Regions from separate parts of the Streptomyces sp. NPDC051913 genome, predicted to be linked through region 3. Evidence: riboswitches for the same ligand, from Rfam matches in the RefSeq annotation. Region 3 holds a riboswitch; each other region holds the start of a gene.
What was found. Region 3 has a riboswitch for cyclic di-AMP ahead of ACIHIX_RS29270 (transglycosylase family protein). Riboswitches for the same ligand answer to the same signal wherever they lie in the genome.

Region 1: linked by a shared signal. The riboswitch ahead of ACIHIX_RS04595 (transglycosylase SLT domain-containing protein) and the one ahead of ACIHIX_RS29270 (transglycosylase family protein) in region 3 are both predicted to bind cyclic di-AMP.
Region 2: linked by a shared signal. The riboswitch ahead of ACIHIX_RS44000 (M23 family metallopeptidase) and the one ahead of ACIHIX_RS29270 (transglycosylase family protein) in region 3 are both predicted to bind cyclic di-AMP.

The regions. Positions count from the first base shown of each region.
Region 1 covers NZ_JBIUCI010000001.1:979,815-985,770, forward strand. Annotated here, with positions in the region: gene ACIHIX_RS04575 (CHRD domain-containing protein) at 1-231, opposite strand, end outside; gene ACIHIX_RS04580 (polyprenyl synthetase family protein) at 426-1,436, opposite strand; partial or broken gene ACIHIX_RS04585 (MFS transporter) at 1,644-2,196, shown strand; gene ACIHIX_RS04590 (CocE/NonD family hydrolase) at 2,284-4,284, shown strand; cyclic di-AMP (ydaO/yuaA leader) riboswitch at 4,465-4,669, shown strand; gene ACIHIX_RS04595 (transglycosylase SLT domain-containing protein) at 4,675-5,121, shown strand; gene ACIHIX_RS04600 (HAD family hydrolase) at 5,126-5,932, opposite strand.
Region 2 covers NZ_JBIUCI010000026.1:92,306-98,261, forward strand. Annotated here, with positions in the region: gene ribA (GTP cyclohydrolase II) at 1-613, opposite strand, end outside; gene ACIHIX_RS43980 (MarR family transcriptional regulator) at 721-1,224, opposite strand; gene ACIHIX_RS43985 (dihydrofolate reductase family protein) at 1,293-2,420, shown strand; gene ACIHIX_RS43990 (alginate lyase family protein) at 2,503-3,717, shown strand; tRNA gene ACIHIX_RS43995 (tRNA-Met) at 3,794-3,867, shown strand; cyclic di-AMP (ydaO/yuaA leader) riboswitch at 4,172-4,329, shown strand; gene ACIHIX_RS44000 (M23 family metallopeptidase) at 4,341-5,375, shown strand; gene ACIHIX_RS44005 (aldo/keto reductase) at 5,487-5,956, shown strand, end outside.
Region 3 covers NZ_JBIUCI010000010.1:244,722-250,677, reverse strand. Annotated here, with positions in the region: gene ACIHIX_RS29290 (exopolyphosphatase) at 1-469, opposite strand, end outside; gene ACIHIX_RS29285 (DUF501 domain-containing protein) at 568-1,092, opposite strand; gene ACIHIX_RS29280 (septum formation initiator family protein) at 1,116-1,592, opposite strand; gene eno (phosphopyruvate hydratase) at 1,686-2,972, opposite strand; gene ACIHIX_RS29270 (transglycosylase family protein) at 3,267-3,959, opposite strand; cyclic di-AMP (ydaO/yuaA leader) riboswitch at 3,963-4,130, opposite strand; gene ACIHIX_RS29265 (transglycosylase family protein) at 4,325-5,281, opposite strand; gene ACIHIX_RS29260 (cytochrome P450) at 5,473-5,956, opposite strand, start outside.

The DNA of each region.
Region 1 (5,956 bases), on a different contig from region 3:
GGTGGGCCGGTCGAGCCCCCGCCACTTCACGGCGACGGAGACCCGGTCCCCGTCCACCTTGACGAACTCCAACGCGGCCCCGTCCGAGTCCCCCACGCCGACCTCATTGGCCCCCCGCAGACTGGCGGCGAGGACGGTCGGGGTCTCGGCGGTGTTCCCGACGGCCGAGGCCGACGTGGGGACAGCCACGGCGGCGACGGCGACAGCGCTGACGATCAGCCTCTTACGCATGAACGTGTCTCCCCGTTTCCCGGAGCCGGCACCCCCTGCGCCGACTTCCGTGGAGACATACGGGACAGATCCCAGCCCGGACTCAGCCCAAAATATGTGAGCGGCATCACATTGATGCCGCTCAGGGGCGCGGGGAACTGCGCGACCAGCCACAACGAACCCGCGCCCGGCACCGAAACAGCAGGCCCCGAGACTTACCCCGCCCGATGCACCACGGCGTCACACAGCTCGGTCAGCGCGGCCTTGGCGTCACACTCCGGCAACGGAGCAAGCGCAGCCCGCGCCTCCTCCGCATAGCGAACCGTGTCCCGCCGAGCCTGCTCCAGCGCGGGATGCGTCCGCAACGCCTCCAACGCCTCCGCCAGCCGCGCGTCATCGCTCAGGTCGGAGTCCAGCAGCTCGCACAGAGCCACGTCCTCCGCCAGCCCCAACCGCGCCGCCCGCTCCCGCAGGCGCAGCACCGGCAGCGTGGGAATGCCCTCGCGGAGATCCGTGCCCGGCGTCTTCCCCGACTCGTGGGAGTCGGAGGCGATGTCCAGCACGTCGTCCGCGAGCTGGAAGGCGACGCCGAGCCGCTCCCCGTACTGCGTCAGCACGTCGACCACCGTCTCGTCGGCACCCGACATCATCGAGCCGAACCGGCACGCCACCGCGATCAGCGATCCCGTCTTGCCACCCAGCACGTCCAGGTAGTGCTCGACCGGGTCCCGGCCGTCCACCGGCCCGGCGGTCTCCAGGATCTGTCCGGTCACCAGCCGCTCGAACGCCTCGGCCTGGATACGGACCGCCTCGGGGCCGAGGTCGGCGAGGATCTGTGAGGCGCGGGCGAACAGGAAGTCACCCGTGAGGACGGCGACGGAGTTGCCCCAGCGGGTGTTCGCGGCGTCGACGCCGCGCCGCACCGTCGCCTCGTCCATCACGTCGTCGTGGTACAGCGTCGCCAGGTGGGTCAGCTCGACGACCACCGCCGACGGCACCACACCGGGTGCGTAGGGGTCGCCGAACTGGGCGGTGAGCATCACGAGCAACGGCCGGAAGCGCTTGCCGCCCGCGCGGACGAGATGCTGTGCGGCCTCCGTGATGAAGGGGACCTCGCTCTTGGTGGCTTCGAGCAAACCCTCCTCGACAGCAGCCAATCCGGCCTGGACATCGGCTTCGAGAGCCTGGTCCCGCACGCTCAGCCCGAACGGCCCGACGACGGTCACGAGGGGTCTCCTGTCTGCTGGTGTCTACTGGCGCTTACGCGGTTTGTCGATAGGTCGCTGCCTTCACTCAAGTCAGCGTATCCGGTCACCTTTCGATCACCGTCGCCCCCCACCCGTGCAGCGCGGGCGGTATCGGATCACGGCCGGTATGTTTCTGATCACCTGAAAAGAACGGATATCTATCGACTTAAGCGGAAGTAGTGGAGTGTGTCTGGAACCAGTGTCGACGTAGCGCCCGGAAGTCAGCCACCCCCCGGAGGACGACACCGCCTTCTTCGGCCAGCCGAAAGGCCTGCTCACCCTCTCCGGTCCGGAGGTCCGGGAGCGCTTCTCGTTCCTGGGCATGCAGGCCATCCTCGTCCTGTACTTCGCCGACTCGGTGGCGAACGAGGGCATGGGCATGTCGGCCGCGACCATGACCTGGGTGGGCCTCGGGCTGATCAGCGCCGGCACCGGGCTGCTCAAGCCCAACGTGGCCACCATGGTCGGCAAGCTCTACCGGACCGACGACGAGCGGCGGGACGCCGGGTTCGCGCTCTCCTACATGGCGATCAACATCGGCGCCTTCGCCGGCCCCCTGATCACCGGCCGGCTGGGCGACCACAAGGGCTGGCACTGGGGTTTCTCGGCCGCCGCGATCGGCATGACCTTCGGGCTCGTCCAGTACGTCGCCGGGCGCCGTCACCTGGCCGGGCGCAGACACGCCGCCGGGTTCGCGCTCGCGCGGGGCGCGATGAGGCGGGCGGTGCGGCTGATCGTTTCCTCTCCCTCGCCCTCGCCCTCGCGGTGATGGCCGCCGCCCCGTGGCTGCGCCGCACCATGCACCCCGTCCACTGAGGTCACAGCGATGAGCCTGCACATCCGTACGTCCTTCCCCTACGAGACGGCCCACGAGGACCTCCGCATCCCGCTCCCGGACGGGACGCGGCTGTACGCGCGCGTGTGGCGACCGCTCACCGAAGAACCGGTACCCGCTCTGCTCGAATACCTGCCGTACCGGCTCACCGACTGGACCGCGCCCCGCGACTTCCAGCGGCACCCCTGGTACGCGGGCCACGGGTACGCCTCCGTGCGCGTCGACGTCCGCGGGCACGGCAACAGCGAAGGGCTGCCGACGGACGAGTACTCGGCGACCGAGCTGGCCGACGGGGTCGAGGTGGTCAACTGGCTGGCGACGCAGCCCTGGTGCGACGGCCGGGTGGGCATGTTCGGCATCTCCTGGGGCGGCTTCAACTCCCTCCAGATCGCGGCCCTCGCGCCCGAGCCGCTCAAGGCGGTCGTCACGGTCTGCTCCACGGACGACCGCTATGACAACGACGTGCACTACAGGGGAGGTTCCGTCCTCGCCGTCGACATGCACGCCTGGGCCGCCACCATGCTGGCCTTCGTCTCCCGGCCCCCCGACCCGCGGTACGCGGGCCCGGGCTGGCGGGACCTGTGGCTCGAACGCCTGGAGCACGTCGACCCGTTCATCCACACCTGGCTGGACCACCAGACCCGCGACGACTACTGGCGCCACGGCAGCGTCTGCGAGGACTACGGCGCGATCGACGCGGCGGTCCTGGCGGTGGGCGGCTGGCACGACCCGTACCGCGACACGGTGCTGAGGCTGGTCGAGCATCTGCCTCCGGACCGGGTACGAGGGATCGTCGGCCCCTGGCCCCACCAGTACCCGGACCGCGGGCTGCCGCCGGGTCCGGCGATCGGCTTCCTCCAGGAGACCCTGCGCTGGTGGGACCAGCACCTGAAGGGCGTCGACACCGGCGTCATGCGCGAGCCCCTGCTGCGGGCCTACGTCAGCGACTCCCATCGCCCCGCCACGGCCTACGACGCCCTCCCGGGCCGCTGGGTCGGCGAGCCGGCCTGGCCCTCCCCGCACGTCACGACCATCTCGTACGGCCTCCAGGGCGCCCCCGTCCTCGTCCGCTCCCCGCAGCACACGGGCGTGGACGCCGGGCGCTTCTTCCCGTTCGGGAACGACGCCGACCTGCCGCCGGACCAGCGGGAGGAGGACGCCCGTTCGGCCTGTTTCGAGTTCGCGGTGGGCGAGGAGACCTGGGTGCTGGGGCGGCCCCGGGTGCGGTTGCGGGTGACGTGCGAGGTGCCGCGCGGACAGGTGATCGCACGGCTGTGCGATGTGGCGCCGGACGGTGCGTCGACGCTGGCCACCCGGGGCGTGCTGAATCTGTCGGCGCGGCACGGGCGGGACCGGGCGGTGCCGTGGGAGCCGGGGGCGACCGGGGAGGTCGCCTTCGAGCTGAACGGCATCGGGCATGTCTTCCCGCCGGGTCATCGCATCCGGCTCGCGGTCTCCTCCGCGTACTGGCCGTGGATCTGGCCGCAACCCGAGTCAGAGGCCGGCCTCACGCTGGACCCGGCGGGCAGCTTCCTCGAACTGCCGGTCAGGACCCGTGACTTGGCTGCCGACATCGGCTTCGCAGAGCCCGAACAGTCCGCGCCCCTCGGGGTCAACTTCCCGGCCACCCTCGACGAACCCCGCCCCGAGCGGCTGGTCGTCCGGGATGTCGCCAAGGGCGAGTGGCGCCTTGAGGTCGATCCGCGGTACGGCGGCACCCGGGTCTATCCCGACGGCCTGGAGTTCACCGAGGACGCACTGGAGACGTACACGATCGACGAGACGGACCCCCTGTCGGCCCGCGCCCGCTCGGAGTGGTCGATCCGGCTGCACCGGCCGGAGCTGGGCTGGGACACGACCGTCCGGACCCGCTCGGAGATCATCTGTGAGGCGGCTGTGTTCCTGACCTCCGACGAGGTGATCTGCACCGAGGGCGGCGAGGTGGTCTTCCATCGGACCTGGGAGAAGCGGATTCCACGGACCGCCGGTTAAACGCCAGTTGGGGATGATTGCCCGATTTGCCGTTCTCGCGCTCGACGGTGACTTGCCTCACGCTCCCACGCCCCTAATCCCCGTGATTCCGGGCCTCACAATCCACGCACCAAGGTCAACAGGTGCGATCTGTGAATCCGGTACTTGTTTCGGACATGTGCAGTCGCATACGTTCCCGGCCCGGGTGGACGCCGAATCCTGCCGCCGCCCGTAGACCGCTCACACAGAGAACTTCACGGCAGGAGCGGGGGAACCAGGTAAGTCGCCGTACCGGACGTCTTCGGACATTCCGGTACGGCTTGGGGTGAAGTAATGCCTTCTCGGCATGACCGGGCAGCTCCCGCCCGAACCCGACAGCTCACCTCGCAGGCGCCGGAGAGGAACTTCGTCATGCGTCTGTCCCGCAAGCTCGCTGTCACCGGTGCCGCCGTCGCCGCACTCGCCTTCCCCGTCGTCGGCGCGACCACCGCGTCCGCGGCCACCACGACCACGGTCACCGCCACCTCGCTCGGCTACTCCGACACCCTCGACGGCTGGATCCGCGCCTCGCTCCAGGTCATGGCCCAGAACGGGATCCCCGGCACCTACGACGGCATCTACCGCAACGTCATCCGTGAGTCCTCGGGCAACCCGTACGCCATCAACAACTGGGACTCCAACGCGATCGCGGGCACGCCCTCCAAGGGCCTGCTCCAGGTGATCGACCCGACCTTCAACGCGTACCACGTGGCCGGCACCTCGTGGAACTCCTACGACCCGGTCGCGAACATCACCGCGGCCTGCAACTACGCGGCCGCGGTGTACGGCTCGATCGACAACGTGTACGGCGCCTACTAGAGATCTAGCGATACAGCCGATCGAGGACGACGGCGACGCCGTCGTCCTCGTTCGAAAGGGTGATCTCGTCCGCGACCGCCTTGAGTTCGGGGTGGGCGTTGGCCATCGCGACACCATGGGCCGCCCAGTCGAACATGGGGATGTCGTTGGGCATGTCACCGAAGGCGACGGTGTCCCGCGGGCCGAGGCCGAGGTACTCGGCGGCCAGCGCGAGGCCCGTCGCCTTCGTGATGCCGCATGGCTGGAGTTCGACGGTGCCGGGGCCGGACATCGTCACCGTCGCGAGGGAACCGACGACTCCGCGCGCGGTCGCCGCCAACTCGTCGTCCGACAGGGTGGGATGGCGCAGCAGCACCTTGCTGATCGGCTCGCACCACAGGTCGTCACGGCGGCCCACCCGCACGGCGGGCAGGGTCGGGTGCGGCATCAGATAGCCCGGCTCGATGAGCGTGAGCCCGTCGACCCCGTCCTGGTCGACGGCGGCGTACACCTGCCCCACCTCCGCCTCGATCTTGCCGAGCGCGGTCTCGGCCAGCTCCCGGTCCAAGGTGACCGACCACAGCAGACGGTCCGCGCCGGCGTCGTACACCTGCGCGCCCTGCCCGCACACCGCGAGCCCGGTGCTGCCGAGGTCGTCGAGGAGCGGCCGCACTCTGGGGGCCGGTCGGCCGGTCACCACCAGATGCCGGGCCCCGGCCGCCGCCACCCGCGCGAGCGCGGCGAGCGAGCGGTCGGAGAGCGTGTCGTCGCCCCGGAGGAGGGTTCCGTCCAGGTCAGTGGCGACGAGTGAATATGCGGTGGGTGCGGCCATGATCAGAGAATACGGATGGAATCC
Region 2 (5,956 bases), on a different contig from region 3:
GCTCACCCAGCGGCAGCGTGTGCTGGGTCTGGAGCACCTTGGCCCGCAGATAGCGGACGTTGTGGGCGGTGGTGAAGACGCCGGTGGGCACCCGGTCGCGGACGTCGATGCCGAGGTCGCGCAGCTGGCCCGCCTTGTCGGGGTTGTTGGACAGCAGGTCGAGCGACTCGATGCCCAGGGCCTTCAGCATCTGCGCGGCGGCCGTGTAGTCGCGGTCGTCCTCGGGCAGGCCCAGCGCGGTGTTCGCGGCGTAGGTGTCGAGACCCTGGTCCTGGAGGGCGTACGCGTCGAGCTTGTTGTAGAGACCGATGCCGCGGCCCTCCTGACGGAGGTACAGCAGCACGCCGCCGCGTTCGGCGATGCGCTCGACCGCCTCGCGCAGCTGCGGGCCGCAGTCGCAGCGGGCGGAGCCGAAGACGTCGCCGGTGAGGCACTCGGAGTGCAGCCGGACCAGGGGGTTCGGGCCCGGCTCACCGAGGACGACCGCCAGGTGTTCCTGGCCGTCGACCAGTCCGTGGAAGGTGACCAGCTCGGAGTCGACGCGGTAGCCGTCACCGAAGCGCAGGGGCACGCGGACACGGGAGCGCTGGGTTGCGGCGGGGATCTCGGTCATGCGGGTACTCCGGTCCGTAGACTTATCTGCTTCAGATTTGAATCAGATCTACGGTTCGAGACCCTACCCCATGCTTTAAATTTGAAGCAATAGAATTATGGCGCTCGTCACGAACAGGACGGCGACGACCGCCGCCGCCACGGAACCTCGTCCCCCGTGTCCTCCTGGAGCCCGTCCGCGATCGCCCGGGAGATCTCCTCCAGCTGCCCCACCTGCTCCGGGGTGAGCCGGTCGAAGAGGGCGGAGCGGACCGTGTCGACATGTCCCGGCGCCGCCCGCTCCACCTCCGCCATGCCCTCGTCGGTCAGTACGGCGATGCTGCCGCGCTTGTCCCAGCGACAGCTCTCCCGCCCGACCAGCCCGTCCTTCTCCAGCCGGGTCACGGCATAGGTGAGCCGGGGCCGCGTGATCTTCAGCCCCTCGGCGAGATCGGTCATCCGCAGCCGCCGCTCCGGCGCCTCGGAGAGAGTGGAGAGGATGGAGTAGTACAGGTGCGGCATGCCGGCGTCCTGCTGGAGCTGCCGGTCGATCGCGTCCTCCAGGAGGTGCGCCGCGGCGATGTACGCGCGCCAGGCGCGCTGCTCCTCGGGAGTGAGCCAGCGAGTCGTCATACCGCCAGTGTAAGTTTGTTTCAAACTTGAACCAAGAGCCGCACGTCACAGCGAGAGGGACCGCTCCGATGCCTCACCCGTACGTCCTCCTCTCCGCCGCCGTCTCCCTCGACGGCTACCTCGACGACCTGGGCCCCGACCGGCTCCTGCTCTCCTCCCCGGCCGACTTCGACCGCGTCGACGAGGTCCGCGCCTCCGTCGACGCGATCCTGATCGGCGCCGGCACCATCCGCGCCGACAACCCGCGCCTTCTCGTGAACTCCCCGGAGCGCCGCGCGGCCCGGGTGGCGGCCGGCCAGCCGGAGTACCCGCTGAAGGTCACGGTCAGCGGCTCCGGCGACCTCGACCCGGAGGCGAGGTTCTGGCACACGGGCGGCGACAAGCTCGTCTACACGACGGACCAGGGCGCCGACCGGGCCAAGGCGCACGGCCTCGCCGCCGAGGTGGCCGCCCTCGGCCCCGACATCGACTGGCACCGCCTCCTCACCGACCTCGCCGCCCGGGGCGTGGACCGCCTCATGGTCGAGGGCGGCGGCCGTATCCACACCCAGCTCCTCCAGCAGGGCCTCGCCGACGAACTCCAACTGGTCCTCGCCCCGCTGTTCGTCGGCACCCCGGAGGCCCCCCGCCTCTTCGGCCCCGGCGGCTACCAGGACGGACGCCTGCGCCTGGTGGAGACCCGGCAGATCGAGGACGTGGTCCTCATGCGCTACGAGCCCACGGCCCCCGGCACCGGCCCGCTCGCCACGCCCGCCGACCACCACTGGCTCCGCCTCGCCTGCGAACTGGCCGCCCTCTGTCCGCCCTCGCGGACCGCCTTCAGCGTCGGCGCGGTCGTGGTCGCCGCCGACGGAACGGAACTCGCCCGCGGATATTCGAGGGAGGGCGCCGACCCCGTCGTACACGCGGAGGAGGCCGCGCTGGCGAAGATCGGCGCGGACGACCCCCGGCTGGCGTCGGCGACCGTCTACAGCAGCCTCGAACCGTGCGCCCGCCGCGCCTCCCGCCCGGCACCCTGCGCCCGGCTGATCCTCGACGCCGGGGTACGCCGGGTGGTGACGAGCTGGCGGGAGCCGGACACGTTCGTGACGGCGGCGGACGGCAACGGACTGCTGTCGTCGGCGGGTGTGGACGTCGTCGTCCTGCCGGAGTACGAGGAGCGGGCCAAGGCGCCGAACCTGCATCTGCTGGGGTGAGTTCGCGCCGCCGCGGGCCACGCCGACTCCTATCGGCCCATCAGATCCTGCGCCCCGACACCCCCCGGGCCACGCTTCCCCTATGAGGTCCCGACGTACCGCCGCTCTCCTGCTGGTCCCCCTCCTCGCCACCGCCTGCGGGACGACCGGCGCCGACACCCGCACCATGGCCCGCGCCCTCCCCGCGGACGCCGCCTTCATCCACCCCGGTGTCCTCGTCAGCGAGGCGCAGTTGGCGGCCGTGAGGAAGAACGTCACCGCCGGGAAGCAGCCGTGGCTGAAGGCGTACCTCGGGATGCGGGACAGCAAGTACGGGGCGTACAAGTACGAGCCCGAGCCGTACGCGAGTGTCGACTGCCCCGGCGGCGACCACGCCGACCGCCCGGCGCACGGCTGTGTCGAGGAGCGCGAGGACGCCATCGCCGCCTACACCCAGGCCCTCCTCTTCCGGATCACCGGCAAGCGGCAGCACGCCCTGAAGGCCAGGGAGATCCTGGACGCCTGGTCGGCGAAGATGCGCCGGCACACCGAGGAGGACGCCGGGCTCCAGACCGGGTGGGCCGGGTCGACCTGGGCCCGGGCCGCCGAGATCGTCCGGCACAGCCCCGGCGCGGGCTGGCCGGCGGACCGGGTCGCGCGGTTCGAGACCATGCTGCGCACGGCGTATCTGCCGACCGTGACCCGCAAGGTCCCCGACTACAACGGCAACTGGGACCTCGTGATGACCGACGCGGCCATCGGGATCGCCGTCTTCCTGGAGGACCGGAGGGCCTTCGACCACGCCCTCGAACGGTTCCGGGAGCGCGTGCCCGCCTACTTCTACCTGGCCGAGGACGGCACGCTGCCGCTCACCCCCAAGGGGGCGAGCATCACCACACCGCAGAAGCTGACGACGTACTGGTTCGGGCAGAAGACGTACAAGGACGGCATGTCCCAGGAGACCTGCCGCAACTTCAAGCACGTCGGTTACTCCGTCGCCGCCACCGCCCACATCGCCGAGACCGCCTGGCACCAGGGCATCGACCTCTACGGCGAGATCAAGGACCGGCTGAAGAGCACCCTCGCCTTCCACGCCCGCTACCAGGCCGGCGAGTCCGCGCCCGCGTGGCTGTGCGGCGGGAAGGTGGACCGGAACATGGGCCCGGACCTGGAGGTCGCCCTCAACCACCTGGAGGGCCGCCTCGGCCTCTCCGTCCCGGCGGCCCGCAAACTCGCGGAGGAGACCCGCCCGGCAGGCACCGACAACCTCTTCGTCTCCTGGGAGACCCTGACCCACGCGGGCAACCCGGCCGACTGAGAAACACAGGTCGAGCGGGCCCAGGGGTAATGCGTGCGCGAGCAGCCCCGCGGATGGCGTACTATTGAGTCATCGCCGCGGGGTGGAGCAGCTCGGTAGCTCGCTGGGCTCATAACCCAGAGGTCGCAGGTTCAAATCCTGTCCCCGCTACTGATGGCCCAGGGCCGGAATCTAATGGATTCCGGCCCTGAGTCGTTTCCGGGTCGTTTCCCCTCACGCGGCAGTTGTCACGGCGGGTGATCGCTCGACCCCCCTCCGCATAACAACTGACATACCGTCAGTACCTGTGAGCTTCCTGAGGTCGGGTCAACTCGCCCGTTTTTCACCGGCCATGACCCCTACGTCCTGCTGAAAAAGGTTAATGATCAAGCGGAACAGCTTGGAATCAGCACCCCGGGTCTATTAACGTTCGATAACGCAGCGCGGTCGTCCCAGCCGTCACAAGAGTCGGCTCCGTGCGCACGCGCCGAATCCCGCAAGGGAACCGGGGAACCACCAACTTGGGGTGAATCACGCGGAAGTCGCCGTGGCAGCACGGCGGTTATACGCGCGTAGGAGACCTTCCTGCTCCGAACCCGTCAGCTAACCCGGTAGGCGAGAAGGAAGGAAAGGAGCACGCCCACGTGGCGTCAAACCGGCCTGCCCCCGAGGCCCCGTATGTGCCGAGCCAGCGCAGCACCGATGCCTTCGGCTACGGCAGCTACCACCACGACGAGGGTCCGCAGGAGGTCTGGAATCCCACCGAGGACTCCCTCCGGCCGGCTCGCGGCAAGCACCGGGTGGCCAAGCAGCGCGGCGGGGGACTCGCCCGCAGCTCCACCGTCCTGGGCGTCGGTGTCATAGCCGCCGTCGGCGCGGGCGGTATGGCCAGCGCCAACACCGGCAAGCCGCCGGTCTCCATCTCGATGCCCGACCTGCCCTCCGTGGGCGGCGTCTTCGGCGGTGACGACGAGGCCCCCAAGGGTTCCGCCACCGCGCTCAGCAGCCTGGCCACCAGCACCACGGAGACCGCGGAGAGCGGCTCGGACGCCGGTGAGGCGCTGCGCAACCGGATCATGGCGCAGGCCGAAAGTCAGCAGAACCAGGTCGACAACAAGGTCCAGCTCGCCGCCGAGGCCGAGGTCGCCGAGCAGTCCGCGAAGGCCGAGGCCGCCGCGCTGAAGCAGGCCGCCGACGACGCCGCCGAGGCGAAGAAGGCCGCCGAGGAGAAGGCCGCGAAGGAGGCCGAGGCCAAGCGTCTCGCCGAGCTCGCCAAGCAGTTCACGCTGCCGACCTCCTCGTACACGATCACCTCGACCTTCGGTCAGGCCGGTTCGCTGTGGTCCTCCGGCTACCACACCGGTCTCGACTTCGCGGCCCCCACGGGCACGCTGATCAAGGCCATCCACAGCGGCACCATCACGGAGGCCGGCTGGGCCGGCTCCTACGGCTACCGCACGATCCTCACCCTCGACGACGGCACCGAGCTGTGGTTCTGCCACCAGTCCTCGATCAGCGTCAGCGTCGGCCAGAAGGTCAGTACCGGTGAGGTGATCGGGCGCGTGGGCGCGACCGGCAACGTGACCGGGGCCCATCTGCACCTGGAGGTCCACCCCGGCGGGGCGGACACCGGCATCGACCCGATGGCATGGCTGCGCAGCAAGGGCCTCACTCCCTGAGGCGGGTCTCCTTCTGAACCCCGGCGGTCCTGACGCTCACCCCCCGACGTCAGGGCTGCCGGTTCTCCGTGTCCGGAATATCGGCTTCCGGTACGGGTGTTGATCCCGTACATGACTTCTCTTCGCAAGCTGGGCACGTCCGACCTCGAGGTCTTCCCGCTCTCCCTCGGCGGCAACGTCTTCGGCTGGACCGCCGACGAGGCACAGTCCTTCGCCGTCCTGGACGCCTACGCCGCCGCGGGCGGCAACTTCGTCGACACCGCCGACTCCTACTCCGCGTGGGTGGAGGGCAACTCGGGCGGTGAGTCCGAGACCATCATCGGGAAGTGGATCAAGGCGCGCGGCAACCGCGACGACGTCGTGATCGCCACGAAGGTCAGCCAGCACCCGGAGTACCAGGGCCTGACGGCCGCCAACATCAAGGCCGCCGCGGACGCCTCCCTGCGCCGCCTGGGCACCGACCACATCGACCTCTACTACACCCACTTCGACAAGCCCGAAGTGCCGGTCGAGGAGATCATCGGCGCACTCGACGAACTGGTCAGGGCGGGCAAGGTGCGGCACATCGCCGCCTCCAACAT
Region 3 (5,956 bases):
CGCGCACGTGCGCGTTCCCCACGACGAACTCGGTCGAGCCGCCGCCGATGTCCACGACGAGATAGGGCGTGGCGAGGTCGTCACGGCCCTTCAGCTCCCCCGTGGCGCCGGTGAAGGAGAACTCCGCCTCCTGGTCGCCGGTGATCACCTCGGGCTCCACGCCGAGGATCTCCAGCACCCCGCGCACGAAGTCGTCCCGGTTCTCGGCGTCCCGCGAGGCCGACGTGGCGACGAACCGCAGCCGCTCGGCGCCGAGTTCCTTGATGATCGCCGCGTACTCGCGGCACGCCGCGAACGTCCGCTCCAGCGCCTCGGGGGCGAGCCGCCCGGTCCGGTCGACGCCCTGCCCGAGCCGCACGATCGTCATACGGCGGTCCAGGTCGACGAGTTCACCGGTCGCGAGGTCGACGTCGGCGACGAGGAGGCGGATGGAGTTGGTACCGCAGTCGATGGCGGCGACGCGAGGCATGAGGGCTCCCCTGGGCAACTGACCGAGACGGGTGGTGGGTGGGCGAAGGTCCGGGGGCCAGGGGGCGGAGCCCCCTGGTACGGCGAGCGGAGGGACGGTCACTGATCAGCGGTGGCCACGACGCACGCCCCCTTGCTCCACCACTCCGGCAACATCGCAAGGGCCTCGTCGCCGAGCGGGTTCACACCGGGGCCCGCGGCCAAGGAGTGCGCCACCAGTACATGCAGGCACTTCACCCGGTCCGGCATGCCTCCCGCGCTCGGGAAGCCCTTGAGCTCCTCGATCTCGTCACGCCGCCGGACATAGTCCTCGTGCGCGGCGCGATACGCCGCGGCGAGCTCGGGGTCGGCCGCCAGCCGCTCCGTCATCTCCTTCATCACGCCGTTCGCCTCCAGCGTCCCGATCGCCGAGTTCGCCTTCGGGCACGTCAGGTAGTACAGCGTCGGGAAGGGCGTGCCGTCGGGCAGGCGCGGGGCCGTCTCCACCACGTCCGGCTGCCCGCAGGGGCACCGGTGCGCGATGGCGCGCAGCCCGCGCGGCGGACGCCCGAGCTGCTGCTTGAAGGCCTCGACGTCGGCGTCGGTCGGCTCGGTGCGCGGGGTGGTGGGCGGGGGCGTTTCCATGCCTGTCTTTCTCTAGGTCGGCTTCACTGGTCGGAGGCGTCGGACTTGTCGACCCCGTCCCAGACGTTCGAGTACCAGGGACGGTCCGCCGCCCCCAGCTCGGCGCGCGACTGCTGGGCCGCGCCCGGGTCGACGACGACGAACCCCGTCTCCCCCGGCATCACATAGTGCAGCCGCTGCCGGATCTGCTGCTCGGCGTACGCGTCGTCCTGCCACCGCGCCTTGAGATCGCGCAGCTGCTCGACGCGCTGCCGGGCCTGCTCCTGCTGCCGCTGGAGATCGGAGATCTCGGCGCGCTGGGAGACGTACTGCCTTATCGGGTAGGCGAGCGCGACGATCAGCGAGCACAGGACGAGGGCGAGCAGCGCCGCGCGGCCGGTGAGCCGGGAGCGGCGGGCCTGCCGTTTGGTCTGGGAGCGGTAGACCCGGGCCGCGGTCTGCTCGCCGAGCAGCCGGATCCGGGTCGCGGTGGAGAAACGGTCCCGGTCCTTGACGGCCATCTCTCACTCCCGTTCACCCACGCGCGTACGTCCCCGCACACGGTACGGGACCGAGTACGGGGACGTACGTACGACGCTGTCCTTAAGGGGGTGTCAGCCCTTGAAGCGCGGGAACGCGCTACGGCCGGCGTACACCGCGGCGTCGTCGAGGATCTCCTCGATGCGCAGCAGCTGGTTGTACTTGGCGACGCGGTCCGAGCGGGCCGGGGCGCCGGTCTTGATCTGGCCGCAGTTCACCGCGACGGCGAGGTCGGCGATGGTGACGTCCTCGGTCTCGCCGGAGCGGTGGGACATCATGCACTTGAAGCCGTTGCGCTGGGCCATCTCGACGGCGTCCAGGGTCTCGGTCAGCGAACCGATCTGGTTGACCTTGACGAGCAGGGCGTTGGCGGAGCCCTCCTCGATGCCGCGGGCCAGGCGCTCCGGGTTGGTGACGAAGAGGTCGTCGCCGACGATCTGGACCTTGTCGCCCAGCTTCTCGGTGATGACGTTCCAGCCGGCCCAGTCGTCCTCGAACAGCGGGTCCTCGATGGAGACGAGCGGGTACGCCGCCACGAGCTCCTCGTAGTACTCCGTCATCTCGGCGGCCGAGCGGGACTTGCCCTCGAACTCGTACTTGCCGTCCTTGTAGAACTCGGACGCGGCGACGTCGAGCGCGAGCGCGATCTGCTCACCGGGGATGTAACCGGCCTGCTTGATGGCCTCGACGATGAGGTCGAGGGCGGCGCGGTTGGACTCCAGGTTCGGGGCGAAGCCGCCCTCGTCGCCGAGGCCGGTGGACAGGCCCTTGGTCTTCAGCACCTTCTTGAGGGTGTGGTAGACCTCGGCGCCCCAGCGCAGCGCCTCGGAGAAGGACTCCGCGCCGATCGGGGCGATCATGAACTCCTGGATGTCCACGTTGGAGTCGGCGTGCGAGCCGCCGTTCAGGATGTTCATCATCGGCACCGGCAGCAGGTGCGCGTTCGGGCCGCCCAGGTAGCGGAAGAGCGGGAGGTCGCTGGCCTCGGAGGCGGCGTGGGCGACGGCGAGGGAGACGCCGAGGATGGCGTTGGCGCCGAGGGAGCCCTTGTTGTCGGTGGCGTCCAGGTCGAACATGGCCTGGTCGATCAGGCGCTGCTCGGTGGCGTCGTAGCCGACCAGCTCGGGGCCGATCTGCTCGATGACGGCGAGGACGGCCTTCTCGACACCCTTGCCCATGTAGCGGTTCGGGTCACCGTCGCGAAGCTCGATGGCCTCGAAGGCGCCCGTGGAGGCGCCGGAGGGGACGGCGGCACGACCCGTGCTGCCGTCGTCGAGGCCGACCTCGACCTCGACCGTGGGGTTGCCTCGGGAGTCCAGGATTTCCCGGGCTACGACGACGTCGATGGACGGCACGAGCATCTCCTTCTTGGGATGTGACGCGGCTACGGCACTGCCGCAGCGGCTCTGCGAGACGAGCCTAACCGGCTCAGGGCGATCGGCCACCGCGTGGACCGCCCCGTGGACAGAACCGAGAGTAAATTGTTTCCGAACGGAACAAAGAGATGGCGTAAAAAACCCCGCCCCGGTGCGTACGGGGGAACACGCACCGGAGCGGGGAGCCCGTGGGGGACGGGGGTGACCCTCACGAGGCCTTCAGTATGAGGACCACGGATGTGAGGGCGCTGTGGTTCAGCTGGGCGTTGCCCGGCTGCCCTACTTGAGGTGCAGCTGCTGGCCCGGGTAGATGAAGTCGGCGTCGCTGACGATGTCCTTGTTCAGCTTGAACAGCTTCTGCCAGCCGCCCTTGCCGTCGTGCTTCTCGGCGATGGAGCTGAGGGTGTCGCCCTTGACGACCTTGTACTCGCCATCACCCTTCTTGACCTTCTTGCCGGTCGGGGTGGTGACGGTCTTCTTGGCGGTCGTGCGCTCCGAGGAGCGGGACGTCGACTGCTCGGAGGAGCGGGTGCTGGTGCTGCTGTCGCTCGACGAGCTGGAGGAGCCGGAGGAGGACGAGCTGCCGCCGCCGGTGTAGGTGGCGCCGGACAGGCCCACACCACAGGTCGGCCAGGCGCCCTTGCCCTGGGCGGCGAGGACCTTCTCGGCTATCTCGATCTGCTGCGACTTGGAGGCCTGGTCGGCGGTGGAGGCGTACGCCGTGCCGCCGTACGCGGCCCAGGTCGAGGCGGAGAACTGCAGACCGCCGTAGTAGCCGTTGCCGGTGTTGATGGACCAGTTGCCGCCCGACTCGCACTGGGCGACGGCGTCCCACTCGGAGGCGGTGGCGGCGGAGGCGTTGCCGGCCGCCATCAGCGGGGCGGCGATGGCGACACCGGTGACGCCGGCGAGCGCGGCGGCGCGGGTGGCCTTGGACGGACGGCGGTGCTTGCCCTTGCCGGAAAACAGCATGGTGGATCCCCTCACCGACGCCTGCGAGGTGAGCTGTCGGGTTCGGGCCGGTTGAGTTGCCCGGCCGCGCATCTCCCGATGCGCGGCTTCACCCCAAGCCGGTCCAGCGTGAACTGCTGGGCCCGGCACTTACCTTGGGTCCCCCGCTCCTGCCTACGGCGCTTGACGCGACGACTGTTCCCGTACGGCCGCTGGCAGGATTCGGCGTTGCGGCAGCCGGGGCTCGTGGTGACGAGCGGTGTTGACCGTAGCCACGGAATCCGGGGAATTTCAAAGACGATCAGGGCTTCTGAGACTCATCCCACACTTTCGCCAAACCGGACATTCAGCGCGAAGCATGACGTGAACTCCCGCCGGTTTTCGCCCTATTCAGACCCGACTACGAGGGTCTGACCGGGCATGATGGCGCTCGGGTCGGTGCCGATGACCTTCTTGTTCACGGCGTAGAGCCGACGCCATCCGCCGTCGAGCCCAAGGGAGTCGGCGATGGAGGCGAGCGTGTCGCCCTCGCGGACGGTGTACGCCTTCTCGGCCGCGCTCGCACCGCGGTGCCGCCCGGTGCCCGCCTCGCTCTCGGCGCCATCACCGAGCGCGCCGATGTCGACGAGGCTCGAAGAACCGCCCTCCTGCCACGAGTTGTCCGATTCGACCTCATTGGCCGGAACTGTGGGCGAGCTGTCGGGCGACTGTGAATCGGCCACCCCGGAGTCGGACGTGTCCGACTTGGAAGACTTGTCCGGTGAAGCGGAGGGTGAGGCGGAGGCATCACCGGAGGCGCTCCCGGACGCGTCACCGGAGGCGTCGGTGGAGGCGTCACCCGACGAGTCGGACTCCGAGGAGTTGGACAACCCGGATGATTCCGACCCCGATCCGGACGCATCGGACGCGGAGCCGGCCGTGTCGGACGAGCCGCTCCCGACACCCGTGTCGACATCGGCCGAGCCGGAGTCCTTGCTCAGCCCGTTGAGCAGCCCGCAGGCGCCCCAGACGCCGACACCCTGGTCCGCGAGGACCTTCTCGGCGACGGCTATCTGCTGGTTGCGGCTGGCCAGGTCGGCGGTCGGGGCGTAGTCGAGGCCGCCGTGCTCCTCCCAGTTCTCCTGGGAGAGGCTGAGCCCGCCGTAGGTGCCGTCACCGTTGTTCTGGCTCCAGGAGCCGTCGGTCTCGCACTTGGCGACCTTGTCCCAGGTGCTCCCGTCGGCCGCGTTCGCGGCGGTGGCGGCGAGCAGCGGGATCGCGATGGCGGAGCCGGTCACTCCGGCCGCGACGAGAAGCGCCGGAGCTTGGCGGGGGCGACGGTGACGACCGTTCCCGGTGAGCATGCGGGGACCTTTCGGAGACAGCGGTGACCGGCGTGGCGGGTGGTGCTGGTCGCCACGCTGGTTGGTGAACGTATCGGCAGACGATCACTTGTCACAAGTTAATGCCGCGCAGATCACGTGAAGATCACAGAGATGAGGGCGTGTCACGTTTACAACGGCCTGCGCTCATGGCCGAGTTGGCGCGAACCCTGCTACGAGGTCGGCGTGAACTCGACCGGCAACGTCCGCAGCCCACGCATGATGAGACCGCCACGCCATCTCAAATCGGCAGAATCCGCCGCGAGTCGGAGGTCGGGGAGCCGGGTGAGCAGGGTGGCGAGCGCGGTCTGACCCTCCAGCCGGGCAAGCGGTGCGCCGAGGCAGTAGTGGATGCCGTGGCCATAGCCGAGGTGCTGGTTGTCACGGCGGGACAGGTCGAGCGTGTCGGGGTCCGCGAATCGTGCGGGGTCCCGGTCGGCGGCGGCGAGCACGACGAGCACGGGGTCGCCGGCGGCGATGTCCTGCCCTCCAACAGTGAGCGGCTGGGTGGCGAAGCGCCACGTGGCGAGCTCCACCGGGCCGTCGTAGCGCAGGAGTTCCTCGACACCGGTCTCCAGGAGGCCGGTCTCGCCTGCGGCGAGGGAGTCCTGGAGGCGGGCACGCTGGTCAGGGTGGGTCATCAGCGCAAACAGCCCA